2 linked regions of the Sporocytophaga myxococcoides genome follow. Each later gene encodes a partner of the first gene's protein in a complex. Links are inferred from orthologs where the notes say so. Each region holds a gene or a part of one and is shown in the gene's direction. Other genes may lie near its edges.

Evidence for each region.
Region 2: the proteins of MYP_RS03615 (region 1) and accD are in contact, whole or in part, in a solved structure (PDB 8UXZ), measured with the Escherichia coli proteins. The link is inferred for Sporocytophaga myxococcoides from one-to-one orthologs.

What each region holds. Positions count from the first base shown.
Region 1 is NZ_BBLT01000001.1:837,250-847,236, forward strand. The notes cover bases 2,534-5,343. They hold MYP_RS03615 (acetyl-CoA carboxylase carboxyltransferase subunit alpha), read left to right. Parts: upstream 2,534-3,369; coding sequence 3,370-4,317; downstream 4,318-5,343. Other genes in these bases: MYP_RS03610 (glycosyltransferase), read right to left, coding at 2,534-3,013; MYP_RS03620 (MBL fold metallo-hydrolase), read left to right, coding at 4,432-5,277; MYP_RS03625 (patatin-like phospholipase family protein), read left to right, coding at 5,278-5,343. In the rest of the region: MYP_RS03600 (transketolase family protein), read right to left, coding at 1-44; MYP_RS03605 (transketolase), read right to left, coding at 77-946; more of MYP_RS03610, read right to left, coding at 1,217-2,533; more of MYP_RS03625, read left to right, coding at 5,344-6,054; MYP_RS03630 (hypothetical protein), read left to right, coding at 6,221-6,670; tyrS (tyrosine--tRNA ligase), read right to left, coding at 6,710-7,987; holA (DNA polymerase III subunit delta), read left to right, coding at 8,129-9,151; MYP_RS03645 (tetratricopeptide repeat protein), read left to right, coding at 9,283-9,987. UniProt on the Escherichia coli protein: Component of the acetyl coenzyme A carboxylase (ACC) complex. First, biotin carboxylase catalyzes the carboxylation of biotin on its carrier protein (BCCP) and then the CO(2) group is transferred by the carboxyltransferase to acetyl-CoA to form malonyl-CoA.
Region 2 is NZ_BBLT01000011.1:188,952-198,955, reverse strand. Bases 3,614-6,440 are described here. They hold accD (acetyl-CoA carboxylase, carboxyltransferase subunit beta), read left to right. Parts: upstream 3,614-4,499; coding sequence 4,500-5,381; downstream 5,382-6,440. Other genes in these bases: fbaA (class II fructose-bisphosphate aldolase), read right to left, coding at 5,467-6,440; MYP_RS21540 (class I fructose-bisphosphate aldolase), read left to right, coding at 3,614-4,453. In the rest of the region: carB (carbamoyl-phosphate synthase large subunit), read left to right, coding at 144-2,957; MYP_RS21545 (DUF4834 family protein), read left to right, coding at 2,969-3,226; more of MYP_RS21540, read left to right, coding at 3,395-3,613; more of fbaA, read right to left, coding at 6,441-6,558; MYP_RS21525 (SprT-like domain-containing protein), read left to right, coding at 6,701-7,414; MYP_RS21520 (AsmA-like C-terminal region-containing protein), read right to left, coding at 7,614-10,004.

The sequences.
Region 1 (9,987 bases):
CCTGATCTTGTATCTATTTTTTCTTCGAATGTAAATTTCTTCATTTTCTTAAGAGCAATAAAAATTTTAAGATGGATTAATAATCGCCAAGAGTTTCCTCAAGTTGTGCAAGTGCCTTTGCCAGTTGTTCATCATTTGGAGCCGCACCATGCCATTTATGTGATCCCATCATATAATCAACACCATAGCCCATTTCGGTCTTCAATAAAATTGCAATTGGCTGACCTTGTCCTGTAAGTGATTTTGCTTTTTGAAGTGTTTCTATAATGGCTTCCATTTTATTGCCTTCTGCACATTCAAGAACTCTCCAGCCAAATGATTCATATTTAGCTTTGAGATCTCCCAGTGACATCACTTTATCACAAGGTCCATCAATTTGTTGTCCATTGTAGTCTACTGCAGCAATTATGTTATCTACTTTGTGATGAGCAGCATACATTAAGGCTTCCCAAATCTGGCCTTCTTGTTGTTCTCCATCTCCCATTAGTACATAAACCAGTCTGTTATCTTTATTTAATTTCTTTGCTTGTGCAGCACCTACAGCTACTGACAAACCTTGTCCAAGTGAACCGGAAGCGATCCTGATTCCTGGAAGATGCTCTTCTGTTGCAGGATGTCCTTGTAATCTGGAATTAAGTTTTCTGAAAGTTCCCAGCTCTGAAGCAGGGAAATAACCTGCTCTTGAAAGGACACTGTACCAAAGCGGTGAAATATGGCCGTTTGATAAGAAGAATAGGTCTTCATTTATCCCATCCATATTAAATTGGGTATTATGCTTCATTTCTCTGAAATAAAGCGCAACAAGATAGTCTGCGCAACCAAGTGACCCGCCAGGGTGGCCTGAGCTGCAGCAATGTACCATTCTTACAATATCTCTTCTCACCTGTGAAGCAATTTTCTTCAGCTCCTCCACAGTGGTGGTCTTTTCGACATTTTCAATTAGCATAAATGATTGTTCCTGGTTTTATCCGATTTATTTTCTGAATAAGAGAATTCTCAAGTGAAAATCTTTTATCAAACTGCTAATTTAACAATTATTTTTTAGCAAATTTTAATTTTTATATGGGAGTGGTAGCAGGAATCAGATAAAACAAAAAATAAACAGGAAATGAGTTGGGGGGAGCTTATTAATGGTTTGAATTTTAGTAATTTAAATGTGTTGGAGAGGCAGAAATAAAAAGAGGCTGTACTTTAATATACAGCCTCTTTAAAAAAATTATAAATAATTTAAAGCAAGATCATAGGCCCGTTCATAGTATACAGACAAATTTTTCCAGTCAAATGTCTCAGACGAACTTTCAACCAGATTTCTTTGGGTGATCCTTTCTCTTCTAGCAAATTTAACAAATGAATATAGCTGATCGGTAAGTTGATTTGCAGCCTCATCAAAGCTCTTGTATCTTCTGTTAACTACATAAAGTCCTTTTTCTTCATGTTGAGGAATGTTTGAAAGAATATAATCACCAAAACCGGAAAGATCACTCGTTACTGCAGGTACTCCGCTTGCAATAGACTCTAAAGGAGTATATCCCCATGGCTCATAATAACTTGGGAAAATTCCCAAATGACAACCTCTTACGAACTGACCGTATTCCATACCGAATAATGGGTTGGTTGGAGATATAAAGTCAGGATGATATACGATTTTTACTCTGTCATACCAGTTGTTGACCAGATTGGCTGTCCTCAGGAAGCTCAGGATATCATCGTATTGATCATGAACTAAATTATGTGTCACTACAAATGGCAGGTGATTTGATTTCCAGGATTGAAGTGTTCTCCTTAATCTTAATCTCCAGTATTCGTCAACAAAATTATTAAGGTTTGGCATTGCGATGTCACCACTCGCTGCCGCTTCATTGAAAAGTCTTTCTCCTACCTGTTTTTCAATGGCTTTGCAATCTTGTCTGACTTCCTCCATTACCGCTCTGGATTGCAGTACCGATGGGTTTATAGAGTGATAAGGTTGTTTGGTAATAAAGAACATGACCACAGTCATATCCATATTTTCCTGTCTCATCCTCCAGTTTAGTCTGGCTAAGGCTTCCAGAGTTAGGTCAAAACCTTTGTTTTTGTATTCATATCTGCCAGACGTGAAGAAATATAGAGTTTTATCCAGATCAAAAGAATAACTGTGAAAAAAGTGCCCCATGATAAATTGGTGTATCTTTTCTTTGTATTCCTTGTGAAGGTTTTGAAACTCATGAAGAGCGGTAAAACGTTCGATATTCAGACCGTTTGGCAATATGAGATCAGGATTTCTGCCAAGCAATGAAGCACATTCTCTGGCAGTTACTTCACTTACTGTAGTAAATACATGTGCCCCATGGGCAGCAGCACGTTCTATTTTGACAGAGGTTTCTATGTTAAAATTGACAGCTTCTTTTTCCCAGTCATAAAAGGGGAGATGGTCATAAAAATGAGCATCATTCATTGCCAGGTATCGGCCTAGAAGCGTTGCATGGGTTGTAAATACCGTGGTAGCCTGTAAGTTATCTCTTCTTATTGCCGGAATTGCAGTCCCTGCCATCCATTCATGGAAATGACCTACGATTTTTTTCTCGGTTACAAGAGTAAGCTCAGCAAAATATAATTTAACTAAATGTCCAAATGCAATGACTTGATTTATAAGATCATCACCTTCAGGAGAAGAAATTCCATGGTGTTCCCATAAAATATACTTCACTTCATTCAGTTTATTGTATATACTAAAAGGATTTAAAAGTACAACTCTGGGTTTTCCAGAAACAAGCCAGTAGCCATAATGAACTTCATATCCGAAACTTCTGAGTTGCTTGGCAGCTTGATAAAATGGATCTTCTTCGTTTTCAACAGGTTCAAATTCAGCTGGCATTCTGCTATGGACGTATGGACCGATCAAACAATAGTTTTCATCCCACTTCTCAATCATGCTTGGGACCTTTGAACGAATGACGGTATATATTCCGCCCACCTGATTGCAAACCTCCCAGGCAATCTCTACTAATAAGGTATCTGCATGTTTTTTATCCATTCAACTACTACTTTAAAGTTTAAAATATGTTAGGTTATTTAATTGTTTCAAAATTAATTTTAAAAAAGACATATGAAAATAAAAGCAACCTAATAGAACGAAAAAAAGGTATTTATGTTATAAATATTTTGTAAGTCCTATTGTTTTGTCTGGAATGTTATTAGTTCCTCAAACTCTTTGTGATGCAATCAAAAAAGCCTATAAATCATTTATTTGAAAAAAAAGTTTTTTTTTAATAAAATAAATTTTACATTATAACTATTTGGTTTTAAGGAGTTAGTATCTAAAGTTACATTGAGGTATATGTTCAGAAATTATATTTTCTAAATTTGCAGTAATACTATTGTTAACAAAATATGTTATTGGACTTTGAAAAACCAATCGCGGAACTGGAAGCTAAGTTAATTGATATGAAGTTGCTGGCTCAGGAAAATAATGTTGATGTTTCCTCTGCGGTTAAATCTTTGGAAGAAAAAATCAAAACTTTGAAAAAAGAAACTTACTCTAATCTTACCAGATGGCAGAGAGTGCAATTGTCCAGACACCCGGACAGACCATATACACTCGATTATATCAATGCCATTGCTGATAAATTTATTGAGTTGCATGGGGATCGTTCAGTAAAAGACGATAAAGCTATGGTTGGTGGACTTGCTCAGGTCGGCGATCATTCTGTAATGATTATTGGCCACCAAAAAGGAAGAAATACCAAACAAAGACAATTGAGAAACTTTGGAATGGCTAACCCTGAAGGCTACAGAAAAGCCCTTCGCCTTATGAAAATGGCAGAAAAGTTTGATGTGCCTATTGTTACATTTATTGATACTCCCGGAGCTTTCCCTGGTCTTGAAGCAGAGGAAAGAGGCCAGGCCGAGGCTATAGCCAGAAATATTAAAGAGATGTTTCTGCTAAAAGTGCCGGTAATATGTATCATAATTGGTGAAGGAGCCTCAGGGGGAGCTTTAGGTATTGCAATTGGAGACAAGGTGTTAATGCTGGAAAATACCTGGTATTCGGTTATATCTCCGGAATCCTGTTCATCCATTTTATGGAGAAGCTGGGACTATAAAGAGCAGGCTGCTGAAGCTTTAAAACTTACAGCAACCGATATGCATAAAAATAAAATGGTTGATGATATTATCAAAGAACCTCTTGGCGGCGCTCACGTAGACCCTGTTGGAACAGCTAAAAAAATCAGAAAAGTAATACTTGATAGCATAGATGAATTATCAAAGTTTTCATCTGAAGAAAGAATAGCTCAAAGAATTGAAAAATTTGGTGCAATGGGAGTCTTTGTTGAATAATTCAATTTTCTGAAGAAATATTAAAAGCTGTTTAGGAAACAATTAGGACCTAAACAGCTTTTTGTTTTTTATAAATATCCGATAAAATAACATTACTTTTTAGATCAATTATTCATGAATTTACACGTAATAAATACAGGATTTTTTAAACTTGATGGCGGAGCTATGTTTGGTGTAGTGCCTAAAACACTTTGGCAAAAAACTAATCCGGCCGATGAGAAAAATTTATGCACCTGGGCTATGCGTTGTCTTCTTATAGAAGATGGGAATAAACTCATATTAATAGATACAGGAATTGGAGATAAACAGGATGATAATTTTTTACGCCATTACTATTTGCATGGTGAAGATACTCTGATTAAATCTATTCATAAGGCAGGTTTTTCTGAAAATGATATTACGGATGTGATACTGACCCATTTACATTTTGATCATTGCGGAGGAGCTACTGTATATAATAAAGATAGAACGAAAATTGAACCGACTTTTAAAAATGCCGTTTATTGGTCTAATGAAGATCACTGGAAATGGGCTTCAATTCCAAATCCCAGAGAAAAGGCGAGCTTTTTAAAGGAAAATATATTTCCACTTAGGGAAAGCGGGAACCTTGAATTTGTGGGGATCCGAGAGGAGACACCTTTCAGGTCGATAGATTTTTTATTTGTAGATGGACATACAGACAAGCAGATGATTCCACTTATAGAATATAAGGGAAAGAAAATCGTTTTTGCTGCAGATCTGTTGCCTTCAGTTGGGCATATTCCTATTCCTTATATCATGGCCTATGATACTCGACCATTGATTTCAATGCAGGAAAAGGAACTCTTTTTTACAGATGCAATTAGCAAAGATTACATCATGTTTCTGGAGCATGACTCTGTACATGAGTGCTGTACTGTTCAGGAAACTGAAAAGGGATTTAGAGTAAAAGATACATTTAAATTAAAAGAAGTGTTGTAAATGAAAATCGGATTGACACTTTCCGGCGGAGGGGCAAGGGGTATTGCTCATCTTGGAATTTTAAAGGCATTAGAGGAAAAAGGATTAAAGCCGGATATGATTTCTGGTGTGAGTTCAGGAGCAATAGTTGGAGCATTATATGCTGCCGGACTGAAACCTGAACAAATTCTTGCTACCCTTTTGAAACCCAGGATGTTTAAGTATTTCAGGCCAGCATGGAGCAAATTTGGACTTTTAAATATGCAAAGACTGATTCCAATTTATAAGCTTTATCTTCCTTGTCTGACTTTTGAAGAACTTGAAATAAAGCTATTTATATCAGCAGCTGATTTAAAAGAAGGGAAAACTATATATTTTGACAGTGGAAATCTGATTGAGCCAATACTTGCATCTGCTTGTATCCCATTGCTTTTTGCTCCATTTGTTTATGGCGAAAAAAGACTTGTTGACGGGGGAGTTATTAATAATTTGCCTGTTGAACCTCTTATTGGTAAAGTAGATTTCCTCATTGGGGCTCATGTGAATCCTAATAATCCCAGTTATGAAGTTACATCAATAAAATCAATGGTAGAAAGAACTTTTAATCTGGCAGTTGGTTGTAACGTAAAACCGAGGAAAGATTATTGTGATTTGGTTATCGAACCCCAGGCTTTGTGTAAATATAGGATTTTTGATTTGGGTAAAGCGGAAGAAATTTTTAATATCGGATATGAAAGTGCTTTAGAAACGATTTGTAAAAATGAAAAACTAGATGCCTTTCTAAAGCAGAAACCTTAGTAAACGAGTAAATTTTTATTATTGAAAAAAGTAAAGTTTATATTACAGTTATTATCTAATCCAGCCTGAATTGAATAATTATAGGTTTTGGATTTTTTCAGTTTTTATTTGAATTAAAAGTGAATTATTAGGATATTTGATAAGCAAAAAAATCCAATCTTAGGATATGAAGAAACATTTAATAATTGCCGCCCTAGCTTATACTGCAATTTCATCCGTTTCCGCACAAAACGACAAATCAAAATCAAAATCATCACCTTATACTTATGTAAGTGCTGATGCGAAACTAACTAAATACCATACTGAAGATGAGTTGAAAGGTCTTGGAAAACTAGAACTTACTCAGCTATACATGGAAAGAATTAAAATTCTTACAGAAGTTGTTCCTTATTTGGCATTACAATCTAAGCCAGGAGCTACTTTAAAAGAAATGGGAATTCCTGAAACACCTTTGAATCTTGACCACGTGGAGAAAGAAGTGAAAAATAAAGGAACCTACCTTGCTGCGGTACAAAATACCTTAGATGATATAATTCCATATGCAGATAAAGGCAATATAATCTGGTCTATTATGTTTTTTGAGGAGATTATAAAAAAGGCTGAAACTGGTCACTGAAATTTTAAAAAAGTCCCGAATTCCGGGACTTTTGTTCTTTTAATTAACTTTTAAAAGGAAATAATTTTTCTTTCCTTTTTGAACAAGCAGATATTTGTCCTGAAGTAATTTATAATCAATTCGTTGTTCCGACTCGATTTTTATTTTATTAATACTTACGCCACCACCCGTTATCATTTTTCTTGCCTCTCCTTTAGATGTGAAAATTACATTTCCGGTAGCAACTGAAAGTAAATCAGTAATAGTAGGTGTTTCTGCCAGCAAATCTTTAGTAATTTCTACCTGAGGTACCCCTTCAAATACTGACAATAAAGTGTCTTCATCCAGACTTTCAAGATCTTCTGTTGTAGACTTGCCGAAAAGTATTTCGGAAGCTTTAACAGCGGTAATATAATCTTCTTTGGAATGTACACGTGTTGTTATTTCTTCAGCCAAAGCCTTTTGAAGTATTCTCATATGAGGAGCAGTTTCATGCTCTTTCTCCAATGCTTCTATATCTTCTTTAGTCTTTAATGTGAAAATTCTAATGAATTTTTTTGCATCATCATCAGCACTATTCAGCCAAAACTGATAGAACTTATAAGGAGAAGTCATTGAAGGATCTAACCAGATATTCCCTCCTTCAGACTTTCCAAATTTGGTACCATCGGCTTTTGTCAACAAAGGGGTGGTCAAAGCAAAAGCTTCACCTCCTTCCATTCTTCTGACAAGTTCAGTTCCTGCAGTAATATTGCCCCACTGATCAGAACCTCCCATTTGAAGACGGCAGTTTTTATTTTTGTATAAATGAAGGTAATCATAACCTTGCAGCAACTGGTAAGAAAACTCAGTAAAAGAAATACCAGTTTCAAGTCTCTTCTTTACAGACTCTTTTGACATCATGTAATTAACTGTCAGATGTTTTCCAACATCTCTTAAAAATCCTATAAAACTAAAATCTTTAAACCAGTCATAGTTGTTAACTACCTCTGCCGCATTTTCTCCTGTAAAAGAAAGAAACTTCGTTAACTGTTTTTTTACACAGTTCTGATTATGAGTTAACGTTTCTTCCGATAGCAGTTTGCGCTCCTCTGATTTACCGCTTGGATCTCCGATCATTCCGGTAGCACCTCCAACCAGAGCAACAGGTTTATGACCTGCGTTTTGAAAGTGAACAAGGATCATCACCTGAACAAGATTACCTACTGTAAGTGATGATGCAGTAGGATCAAAGCCTATGTAACCCGCTGTAATTCCTTTATTCAGAAGTTCTTCCGTCCCTGGCATGATATCGTGCACCATGCCTCTCCATTTAAGTTCTTCAACAAAATTTTTCATTATTCAGATATTAAAAGATCGCAAAGATAGGAAAATCAATTGATTCCTGAAGAGGCAGAACAGTAAATGTCATAATAATAATTTAGGCTCTGTTATTAAAAATTACTTAACTTTAACAGTTAAATTCAAAATATCTAAATCGTGGCTGTAAGTCCTGAGAGTGTAATTAAAGATCTTAAAAACGGGAAATATGCTCCGGTTTATTTTCTGCAAGGAGAAGAGCCTTATTTCATTGACACAATCTCCGACTTTATTGAAAAAAACTGTCTCAATGAATCAGAGAAAGGCTTTAATCAGACAATTCTGTATGGTAAAGATGTTAATATCAGCACAATAATGCAAAATGCAAGGAAGTTTCCTATGTTTTCTGATAAGCAGGTTGTTGTCATAAAGGAAGCTCAGGAAATTTCTGATCTGGGAAAAGAAGCGGGAGATAAGTTGCTGGATGCTTATATTCAGAATCCCTTGGCATCAACAGTATTGGTATTTTGTCATAAGTATAAAACTGTTGATGGAAGAAAAGCAATTGGTAAAAGTCTTGAAAAACATACTGTATTCGTCAATTCCAAAAAGCTCTATGATAACAAAATACCGGAATGGGTAGAGGGATATTTTGCTGATAAAGGATTTAAAGTCAACCCAAGAGCAGCAGGCATGATCAGCGAGTACATCGGTAATAACCTGAGCAGGATTGCTAATGAAATAGACAAGCTTCTTATCAATTTAAAGGAAAAGGTAGTGATAGATGAAGCCCTTGTTGAGAAGTATGTTGGGATTAGCAAAGAATACAACGTATTTGAGCTTCAGAATACTTTAATTAAGAGAGATGTTCTTAAAGCTAACCGGATCCTTAAATATTTTGAGGCTGACCCCAAAAGCAATCCCGCAATTCCGATAATTGTTACTTTGTTCAATTTCTACATGAAGGTTCTCATGATCCATGCGTCAGAAGACAAGTCGGAAGGAGGGCTGGCGAAGTTGTTAGGAGTGAATCCATTCTTCGTTAAAGACTATATTGCTGCGGCCAAGAGTTATCCTCCTCAAAAAGTCATTAATATAATTCATTACATTCGTCAGGCAGATCTGATGTTAAAAGGGGTCGATAATGTGAGTGTTGGAGAGGGGGATATTTTGAAAGAACTTGTCTTTAAAATTCTACACTAATTCAAAAACAGGTAATTAATCCGTTTTTAATTTTAATGATCAAATTCAATTTTTATTTTTACAAAAATAAAAATTGAAATAATACCGTTTACGCTTTAAAAATTCATATTAGTTTTATTAAATAAGGCACTATGCTGAAAAAACTTTTAATTTTTTCTTTTATACTACTGACTCCTCTTTTTGTGCGTGCTCAGAATACAATGGTCAAAGTTTCTTATGATCAGTTGTTCAGAGATGGGGTGGAGCTTTTAGACAAAGAAAAATATGCCGCCGCCCGCCATGCATTTGAGAAATATGTTGGTCAGGGAATAAATGACCTGAAAACCATAGATGCAGAATATTATATTGCATTTTCTGCCTTGAATCTCTTTAATCCTGATGCAGAGCCTCTTTACAAACAATTCATTTTAAAATATCCATACCATGCAAAGGCTTCTCTAGCTCATTTTGATCTTGCTACTTTTTACTATAACGGCAAAAAGTATGAGAAAGCAATTCAATATTTTGAAAAGGTAAATCATGAAAACCTGAATGAAGAGCAGCAGCTTGATGCTAATTTTAAACTGGCCTATTCATATTTAAATGTTAAAGCTTTTGATAAAGCAGCTCCTCTTTTTAATAAAATCAAAGGAGGAAAGCACAAGTATACATATGCTGCCAGTTATTATGCCGGTTATCTTGAGTTCAGAAATGGTGAATATGATGCCGCTTTAGCTGATTTAAAGAAGGCAGAGGAAAATGAATCATATAAGCCACTTGTGCCATACATGATTGTCAATATCTATTATAAAAAAGGCGAGCTGGACCAGTTGATAGCATATGCAGGATCTGTTACA
Region 2 (10,004 bases), on another replicon or contig:
CATTTTTTCACTTTAATTACTTTTTGCCCTACATTTGTAGGATTTTTGAAATTCCTACCTGGAATTTTCTTAATCCTTTGGAATCTTAAGTTCCTAATTTTGTGTCGGTTCAAAATATTTGATTATAAAAACGCCCATCATAAATGCCAAGAGACAATAGTATCAAGACCGTCTTGATCATAGGTAGCGGTCCAATCATTATCGGACAAGCCTGTGAGTTTGACTATTCCGGTTCCCAAGCCTCTAGATCCCTGAGAGAAGAAGGTATAGAAGTCGTACTCATTAATTCTAACCCGGCTACAATCATGACTGATAAGGTCACTGCAGACCATGTCTATCTAAAGCCGCTTGAGAAAAAATCTATTATTGAGATTTTAGAAAAACACAAAATTGATGCTGTGCTTCCAACAATGGGCGGACAAACTGCACTGAATCTGGCAATTGACTGTGACAAAGCAGGTATCTGGAAAAAATATAATGTAAAAATCATCGGGGTTGATATTAAAGCAATTGAGACGACTGAAGATAGAGAGAAGTTCAGGCTTAAAATGCTTGAACTTGGAGTTGGTGTTTGTAAAGGAGAAACAGCAACGTCCTTCCTTGAGGGAAAAGAAATCGCTCAGGAAATAGGATTTCCACTTGTCATCAGGCCTTCTTTTACGCTTGGTGGTACAGGCGGTGGATTCGTGAACAGACCAGAAGATTTTGATGAAGCGCTTACAAGAGGATTACATGCCTCTCCTATTCATGAGGTTCTTGTTGAACAAAGCATCATGGGCTGGAAAGAATACGAACTTGAGCTTTTGAGAGATAACCTGGGCAATGTAATTATCATCTGCTCTATCGAAAACTTTGACCCTATGGGTATTCACACCGGAGATTCTATCACTGTTGCTCCGGCAATGACCCTGGCTGATACCACCTACCAGCACCTTAGAGACCTTGCCATCAAAATGATGAACGGCATTGGCCAATTTGCCGGCGGATGTAATGTACAGTTCTCTGTTAATCCTGAAGACGAGTCAGTCATTGCCATTGAAATCAATCCAAGGGTTTCTCGTTCATCTGCTCTTGCTTCAAAAGCAACCGGTTATCCCATCGCTAAAATAGCTGCTAAGCTTGCAATAGGCTATAACCTTGATGAATTAAGTAACGCTATTACAAAAACTACAAGTGCATTTTTCGAACCTGCACTTGACTATGTAATTGTTAAAATACCTCGTTGGAACTTTGACAAATTCAAAGGAGCAGACAGGCACCTGGGCTTACAGATGAAGTCTGTTGGAGAAGCTATGGGTATCGGAAGAAACTTCCAGGAAGCACTTCAAAAGGCTTGTCAATCACTTGAGATAAAGAGAAACGGAATTGGAGCAGATGGTAAGGAACTAACAAAACAGGATCAAATTCTGGAAAGCCTTGAAAATCCAAGCTGGAATAGAATATTCCATGTGCGCGATGCATTTGCTATGGGAATTCCTTTTAAAACTATCCATAAGCTTACTAAAATAGATCCATGGTTCTTGAATCAGATTGAGGAGCTTGTGGTACTTGAAAAAGAGATCCAAAAACACACAATAGATAATATTTCAAAAGACCTGTTGTTTACTGCAAAGAAAAAAGGCTATGCAGACAGACAAATAGCACATCTTTTGAGGTGTCTTGAAAGTGAGGTACACAAAAAGAGAACTGATTACAATATTCAAAGAGTATTTAAAGTAGTAGATACCTGTGCTGCGGAATTTGAGGCGAAAACACCATACTACTATTCCACTTTTGAAGGAGAGAACGAATCTGTCCGTTCTGATAAGAAAAAGATCATTGTGCTTGGATCAGGACCAAACAGGATTGGACAAGGTATTGAATTTGACTACTCATGTGTTCATGGAATCCTTGCAGCCAAAGAAGCTGGTTTCGAAACTATCATGATCAACTGTAATCCTGAAACCGTTTCTACTGATTTTGACATAGCCGATAAACTATACTTTGAACCTGTTTTCTGGGAACACTTGTATGATATCATTCAGCATGAAAAGCCTGAAGGGGTAATAGTTCAGCTTGGAGGTCAGACTGCACTTAAGCTTGCGGAAAAACTGGAGCGTTACGGAATAAAAATCCTCGGAACAAACTATAAATCGCTTGATCTTGCTGAAGACAGAGGAAGCTTTTCAACTCTTCTGAAAGAAAACAATATTCCATACCCTAAATTTGGCGTTATTCAAACTGCTGATGATGCTATTGAATTAAGCAAAGAGCTGGGATTCCCGCTTCTTGTAAGACCTTCATATGTATTGGGTGGCCAAAGCATGAAGATCGTTATCAACGAGAAAGAATTGGAGCAGCATGTAGTGGACATACTGAGAGATATTCCGGAAAACAGAGTACTGCTTGATCATTTCCTTGAAAATGCTTTGGAAGCTGAAGCAGATGCAATATGTGATGGAGAAGATGTTTACATCATTGGAATAATGGAGCATATTGAACCTGCAGGTATTCACTCCGGAGATTCTCATTCTGTTCTGCCTCCTTTTAACCTAAGTGAAAATGTAATTAAGCAAATTGAGGATTATACCAAAAGAATTGCAATTGCTTTAAATACTGTAGGATTGATAAATATCCAGTTTGCTGTAAAAAATGAAGTAGTATACGTAATCGAGGCAAATCCAAGAGCTTCAAGGACTGTCCCTTTTATTTGCAAAGCTTATGACGAGCCATATGTAAATTATGCAGCAAAAGTAATGCTTGGTGTAAATAAGGTTAAAGACTTCAATTTTAATCCTAAAAAGCAGGGATATGCTATCAAAATACCTGTATTTTCATTCAACAAATTTCCTAATGTAAATAAGGAACTTGGTCCGGAAATGAAATCAACAGGCGAAGCAATCTACTTCATTGATGATTTGCAGGACGACTATTTCTTAAAACTTTACTCTGAAAGGAACTTATACCTCAGCAGGTAGTTTATAGATATATGTTTAAAGTCTTAATTTCAATATTTCTTATTTATCTGGCAATTAGATGGCTCACAAAGCCATTGTTAAGGTACGCTATTGAGCGAATGGTTAAAAAAATGGCTGAACAACAAGGTTTTACCACAAATAACCAGGAGCCGGTACGTCCCAGAAAAAAAGAAGGGACGATAGACATTGATTATGTTCCTAAAAATCAGAAGAAATCGGGAAGATCGCCTTCTGAGGGGGAATATGTAGACTATGAGGAAGTAAAGTAAAGCTATCCTTTTAAAAAAATACTCTGAAATCATTAAAACACCTGCCTGATAATCAACTGATTTTCAGTCAGGTGTTTGTAAATCGTCTAAATTTGGAGGATTTGAAAAAAAAGATATCTTTGCTTTTCTGTATTGGATAAAAAGTTTCTCATCACAATAGAAGAAGAAATGTCCTACAATAAGATATTAAGTCTGCTCGGAAATGATGCGGATTACCTCCTGAAGCATCAATGTGAGACAATAAAAAAGCAATCGATCCGAAACCCTACGCCTGATTATGTAGATGAATCGTTTGCATTGTCTAATCGCCCAACGCCTGTCCTTAGAAGTCTTGCCGCAATGCTTGGACATGGAAGATTGTCCGGAACCGGTTATATATCCATTTTACCTGTAGACCAGGATATAGAACATACAGCTGGAGCTTCATTTGCTCCTAATCCAATTTATTTTGATCCGGAGAATATTATTAAACTAGCAATTGAAGGGGGCTCCAACGCCATAGCAAGTACTTTCGGGACGTTAGCCATCAATGCCAGAAAATACGCCCATAAAATTCCTTTTATAGTAAAAATCAATCACAACGAACTACTTACTTACCCGAATAAATACAATCAGATTATGTTCGGGAAAGTAAAAGAAGCATGGAATCTTGGAGCAGTTGCGGTAGGAGCTACCATATATTTCGGATCTGAAGAAAGTAATAGACAGTTAATTGAAGTTTCCGAAGCCTTTGAACATGCACATGAACTCGGAATGGCGACCATATTATGGTGCTATACTAGAAACAATTCTTTCAAAAAGGACGGTGTTGACTATCACAATTCAACAGATATGAGCAGTCAGGCAAACCATATAGGAGTGACCATACAGGCTGACCTTATCAAACAAAAGTTACCAGAGACCAATGGAGGCTTTAAGGCACTTAATTTCGGAAAATACGACGAAAAAATGTACACTGACCTTTCATCAAACCATCCTATTGACCTTACCAGATATATGGTAGCTAATTGTTATTCAGGCAAAATAGGTTTGATCAATTCAGGAGGAGAATCAAAAGGTGATAATGATCTAAAAGAAGCTGTAAAAACAGCAATCATTAATAAAAGAGCCGGGGGGGTTGGACTTATTTTAGGCAGAAAAGCCTTTCAAAAACCATTTTCTCAAGGAGTGGAACTTTTAAATGCGGTTCAGGATGTCTACCTGACCAAAGAAATAGACTTAGCTTAAGAATTATAATTAACAGTGAAAATAAACAAACTAAACGAATAAGGGGATGACTTGGTTTAAAAGAACAGAAAAGGGAATTCAAACACCTACAGAACTGAAAAAGGAAGTTCCTGATGGGCTTTGGTATCAGTGTCCCGAATGCAAAAAAGTCATGCAGACCAGTGCTCATGTACTTAATTCCTATACTTGTATTGAGTGTAATTATCACGCCAGAATAGGCTCCAAAGAATACTTCGAACTGATTTTTGATGATAATCAATTTACTGAATTAGATCCTACTCTTAGCTCTTCTGACCCATTGGAGTTTACAGACAGCCAGGCTTACCCAGACAGGATTAAAGCTTCACAAAAAAAATCAGGCCTTAAAGATGCTGTAAGGTCTGCTGTAGGAAAAATGAATGGAATTGAAATTGTTATTTCCTGCATGGATTTTAAGTTCATTGGTGGTTCAATGGGGTCTGTGGTAGGTGAAAAAATTTCAAGAGCTATCGATTATTCAAGAAAGCATAAAATCCCATTTTTAATGATCAGTAAATCTGGGGGAGCCAGAATGATGGAAGCCGGATTTTCACTTATGCAAATGGCTAAAACTTCGGCTAAACTTGCACTTCTTGACAGAGAAAAAATTCCTTACATTTCATTAATGACAGATCCAACGACCGGAGGGGTAACTGCTTCTTATGCAATGCTTGGTGATTTCAATATATCTGAACCCGGAGCTTTGATTGGGTTTGCCGGACCGAGGGTAATCAGGGAAACTATTGGAAAAGACCTTCCTGAAGGCTTTCAATCTGCGGAATTCTTATTGGAACATGGATTCCTTGATTTTCTTGTTGACAGAAAAGAACTTAAATCAAAATTAACTGATCTCCTGATCATTCTTAAAGGTAAAGTTACCGAAGTACCGCAGGAAAATATTAAAGCATAGTTATTAAATAAAAAGCCCCCGACATGTCAGGGGCTTTTTATTTATATTTTAAATCCTTCAAATAAAGAAGAAGAATTCATCTGAATTACAATTTAGCATTGACATTGATTGCATTCAAATCTTCAAATGACTGCTTCAATCTAGCTACAAGAGTTTTCTCACCCTCTCTTAACCAAACTCTCGGATCGTAGAATTTCTTGTTAGGCTGATCTTCCCCTTTAGGGTTACCGATCTGGCCTTGAAGATATCCTTCATTCTTCTTGTAGTAGTTTTTCACTCCATCCCAATAAGCCCACTGAATATCAGTGTCGATATTCATTTTGATAGCACCATAAGAGATTGCTTCTCTGATTTGTTCCTGGCTAGATCCAGATCCACCGTGGAATACAAAGTTGATTGGTTTTTCAGCGCTCAGATTGAATTTCTTCTTAACATATTCTTGAGACTTATTAAGAATTTTTGGCTCAAGCTTAACACTACCCGGCTTATAAACACCGTGAACATTACCAAAAGCAGCTGCAATTGTAAATTTGTCACTGATTTTAATAAGTTCTTCGTAAGCGTAAGAAACTTCTTCAGGCTGAGTATAAAGTTTAGAATTATCTACATCTGAATTGTCTACTCCGTCTTCTTCTCCACCTGTTACACCAAGCTCGATTTCAAGAGTCATTCCTAGTTTAGACATTCTCTTAAGATATTCTTTGCAGATTTCTATGTTCTCTTCAAGAGGCTCTTCTGACAAGTCGATCATGTGAGATGAGAACAAAGGTTTTTTGTATGCTTTGAAAAAATCCTCACCTGCTGCAAGCATACCGTCTATCCATGGAAGAAGTTTTTTTGCTGCATGGTCAGTGTGAAGGATTACAGGAACACCATAAACCAAAGATAATTGGTGTACATGGTGAGCTGCAGAAATAGAACCTGCTATAGAAGCCTGCTGTTTGTCATTTGGAAGAGATTTTCCAGCGTAGAACTGTCCACCACCGTTTGATAACTGGATAATTACAGGAGAGTTAACTTCTTTTGCAGTTTCCAAAACAGCATTCACAGAGTTAGTTCCTACTACGTTCACTGCAGGAAGTGCAAACTGATGTTTTTTTGCTGCTTCGAAAATCTCCTGAACCTGATCTCCTACTACAACTCCATTTAGAGCGGATGTTTTTATATTTTCAACCATACTTATTTAATTTAAAAATTCTTAAGGAGCTAATATAACAATTTTAAAGCTTTCTTATATCATAGATACACCATAAGTTGAAAATTTAGACCATTTTTTGCAAAACTTTTCCCGCTCTGGCATGTAATTTCAAAAAAAGGGTATGAAAAATAAGCGGAAAAGTCCCATTATTACCAGGAATAAAAAATCCTTACATTCCCATGCCACTGTTCCTGTAAATTCTTATTTTAAAATTCTATTTACTCCTAAAATGCAGGATAATTTACTTATTTCAGTTTTTGAAAAACATCTTCCGAAAGGAACAGTTTCATATTGTTACAAGCTTTGGTATGAAAATCACTTTTACTTCAGATTAACCCGAAGAAGAGAGTCAAAACTCGGTGACTATAGATACGACCCTCGCACAAAGGAACATACTATAACTCTTAATCACGACCTAAATCCTTATTCATTTCTTGTCACCTATCTGCATGAGGTTGCACACCTCAAAGCACAGATCCGTTACGGAAACAGGATAAAACCTCACGGTGAACAATGGAAAGCCATATTCTCAGAATTATTGATACCTATATTCGAAAGGCATGATTTCCCTGCTTCCTTATCAAAAGCTTTAAAAGATTATATCGCCGACCCTAAAGCTTCTACATGCTCAGATACAAATCTCATGATGGCTTTAAGGGAATTTGACAAAGATGATAACCTTGTTTATCTATCCGAGCTTACAGAGGGGCAGCGATTCCGATTGGGAAGAAAATTTTTCATTAAAGGCAAACTTAATCGGACAAGATATATATGTAAAGAATGCAAGAGTGGGAAAAGTTATTATGTATCTGAAGTAGCTCTTGTGGAAATATAAAAGTAGTAAGTTTTAAGTAGTAAGTTATAAGTGATTTTCTAAGAATTTAATACTTTGCTCTTTTTGAAAAGTGCGGAAAGCGAAAGACGGAAAGCTTAAAGTAATAAGTAATTTTCTTATAACTTAAAACTTATCACTTAGAACTAAAAAGAGGTTGCTTCTTGTGAAACAACCTCTTTCTTTTTTGTTATACTTTTAATTAAAATTTGGGAAGCTTTTTAAGCTGATCTTTAACGCCTTTTTCAGCTTCTTTCTTCAGTCTTTCCTGTTCTGCTTTCTGCTTTTCTTCGGCTTCTTTCTTTATTCTCTCCTGCTCTGCCTTTACTTTTTCTTCAGCAGCCTTCTTAGCCTCTTCAGCTTGCTTCTGAGCTTCCTGGATCTGAGCATTGTTTTTAATTTCTTCTTTTACTTTGTTCTCAACAGCAGTCTTTACCTGCTCTTTTCCTTGCTGCTGAACGCTGCTCCCTGCTATACCAACTTTTGGATCGCTGTTGGTTCCCCCTATTTTCAGATCAAGCTTTATGTTGTCCGAACCTGATGAAGGCTGACCTGTGATCTTTCCTAAAGCTGAATTTACAGCAGAGCCTAAAGCTCCTGCAGGAACATCCATTTTTACAATGTAATCAAGACCACCATCAAATCCGGAGGCGCCGCCAATATTCATTTTGAAGTTACCAGCATTTACATCAAACGGTTCAACCTTTAACTTACCTCCTTCGATTTTGAAATTCGCAATCACATTTTTTACTCCAAGAGGGTTAAGCTCTTTTACCATAGTAAGCTTGCTCATTGTAGCCAAAACAGGGTTGTCTTTAATAGTTGCATTAGGAATTGCAAGGCTTCCAGCTCCTGACATGGTAGGATAAAGCGGATTCATATATTTATCCATCTGACCATTTGTCTTCAGGGATAAAGAAACTACACCTTCCATATTTTTTGCCATTGGAGCAAATGTTTGTACTGTATTGAATGTCTTGAATGCCTCTTTGATCTGAATTTCTGTAATCTTCATATCAAAATCGAATGACGGCTTTTCTAAATCCTTAGTATTATACTCTCCTTTTGCCAGTAAGAAACTTCCGCCAAGAGAATTGAAAACAAGATTTTCCAGCCTTGCAATTCCATCTTTCATGATAATGTTACCTTTCAGATCTTTAAGGCTCATATTGTCATAAAGAACTTCTCCGATCTGGGACGCAAGGAAAAAGTCAATGTTCTTCGGAATTTCTACAAGTCCACTATCCACAGGTTCAGCCTGAGCTTGAGCAGTTGGGGCCTCTTCGTCTGTCATCCATTCATTCACATCAAATTTCTTTGAGTTAAAGCTCATATTTCCGCGAAGCACTGTATCCTGCTTTCCGAACATATAGCCCATGTAATTAGAGAAAAATCCCTTTACACTGATATCGCTTTTCCCAAGATAGCCATCCATATTATCAATGGTCATTTTATCAGGAGAAAGCGTAAAGCTTGCTGAAGAAAGAGCCATTCCCTGAGGAAAGTCTTTGCTTGAATACTTCAGGTTGGAAACCTTCATCGTACCGCTTGTAGAAGTTTTATCATACCTTCCGGCTTCCACATCAGACAATACCCCTTTCGTTGCAATATCTGCAATGATTCTGCCAGCAACGGTCATATCTTCAAGAGGATAGATCTTCGTCATCTTTGTAAGATCAATAATACCTTTAAGGTTCACGTCGTAAGCAGGATTATCAAAATTCTGAACATATGCCTTCATTTCAAACGGTTCTCCGTCCATCACCATTTTAAAGTTCTCCAGTGATGCTTTAGAGGTCGGCATATCACCTGAACTTTGTACGGCAGCATTAAAACTCATTTGCTCTAATGCAGCAGGGAAATCTTTCGTTTTAACATAACCATTCTGTAAGAACATCTTTGCATCAACCACTGGCATAAGTTTCAGAGAATCGCTATACATACCCTTCACTTTTACATCTGCCCCAAAAAGACCTTTCAAAGTTGTTCCTTCAATAGGATAAAATTTAGTTATATCATCAAGTTTTACTTTCGCAAGTAGATTGGCATCAATTTTATATGGATTCAATCCTTCTACAAGAGCACGGGCATCTACAGGGTTCTTATCCATATCCATGTGGAATTTCTTCAGATTGATAACCGTATTATCAATGATACCATCATTGTTAACAACACTCAGGTCAGTAGCAATATTGCTAATAGCGGAAGGAAGTGATGGATACTTCATGCTTCCGTTATCGATTTTAAGATTGAATGTAAATCCGGGAAGAGTAGTAGCTGTTTGTTTACCTTTTACAATTCCGTTAAATCCGACTTTACCTTCAGCCTTCAGATCATTATAATCTTTAGTATAAATGGCAGGAACAAGAGAGATAAGATTTTTGAAATCTGTTTCCTTTGCCTCATAAGTAAGATCATAGATGATATCATCACCTGGCATAGCAACAAGTCCGTCAAAACCGAAATCAAAATTATTGATCTTGATATTGTTTTCGAGGAACTTATATTCTGACTTTGGCATGTTAATATTCAGATTAAGGTTTGCTTCAACCTGATGTTTGTTCAGATAAGCAACATTATCAAATATAACAAC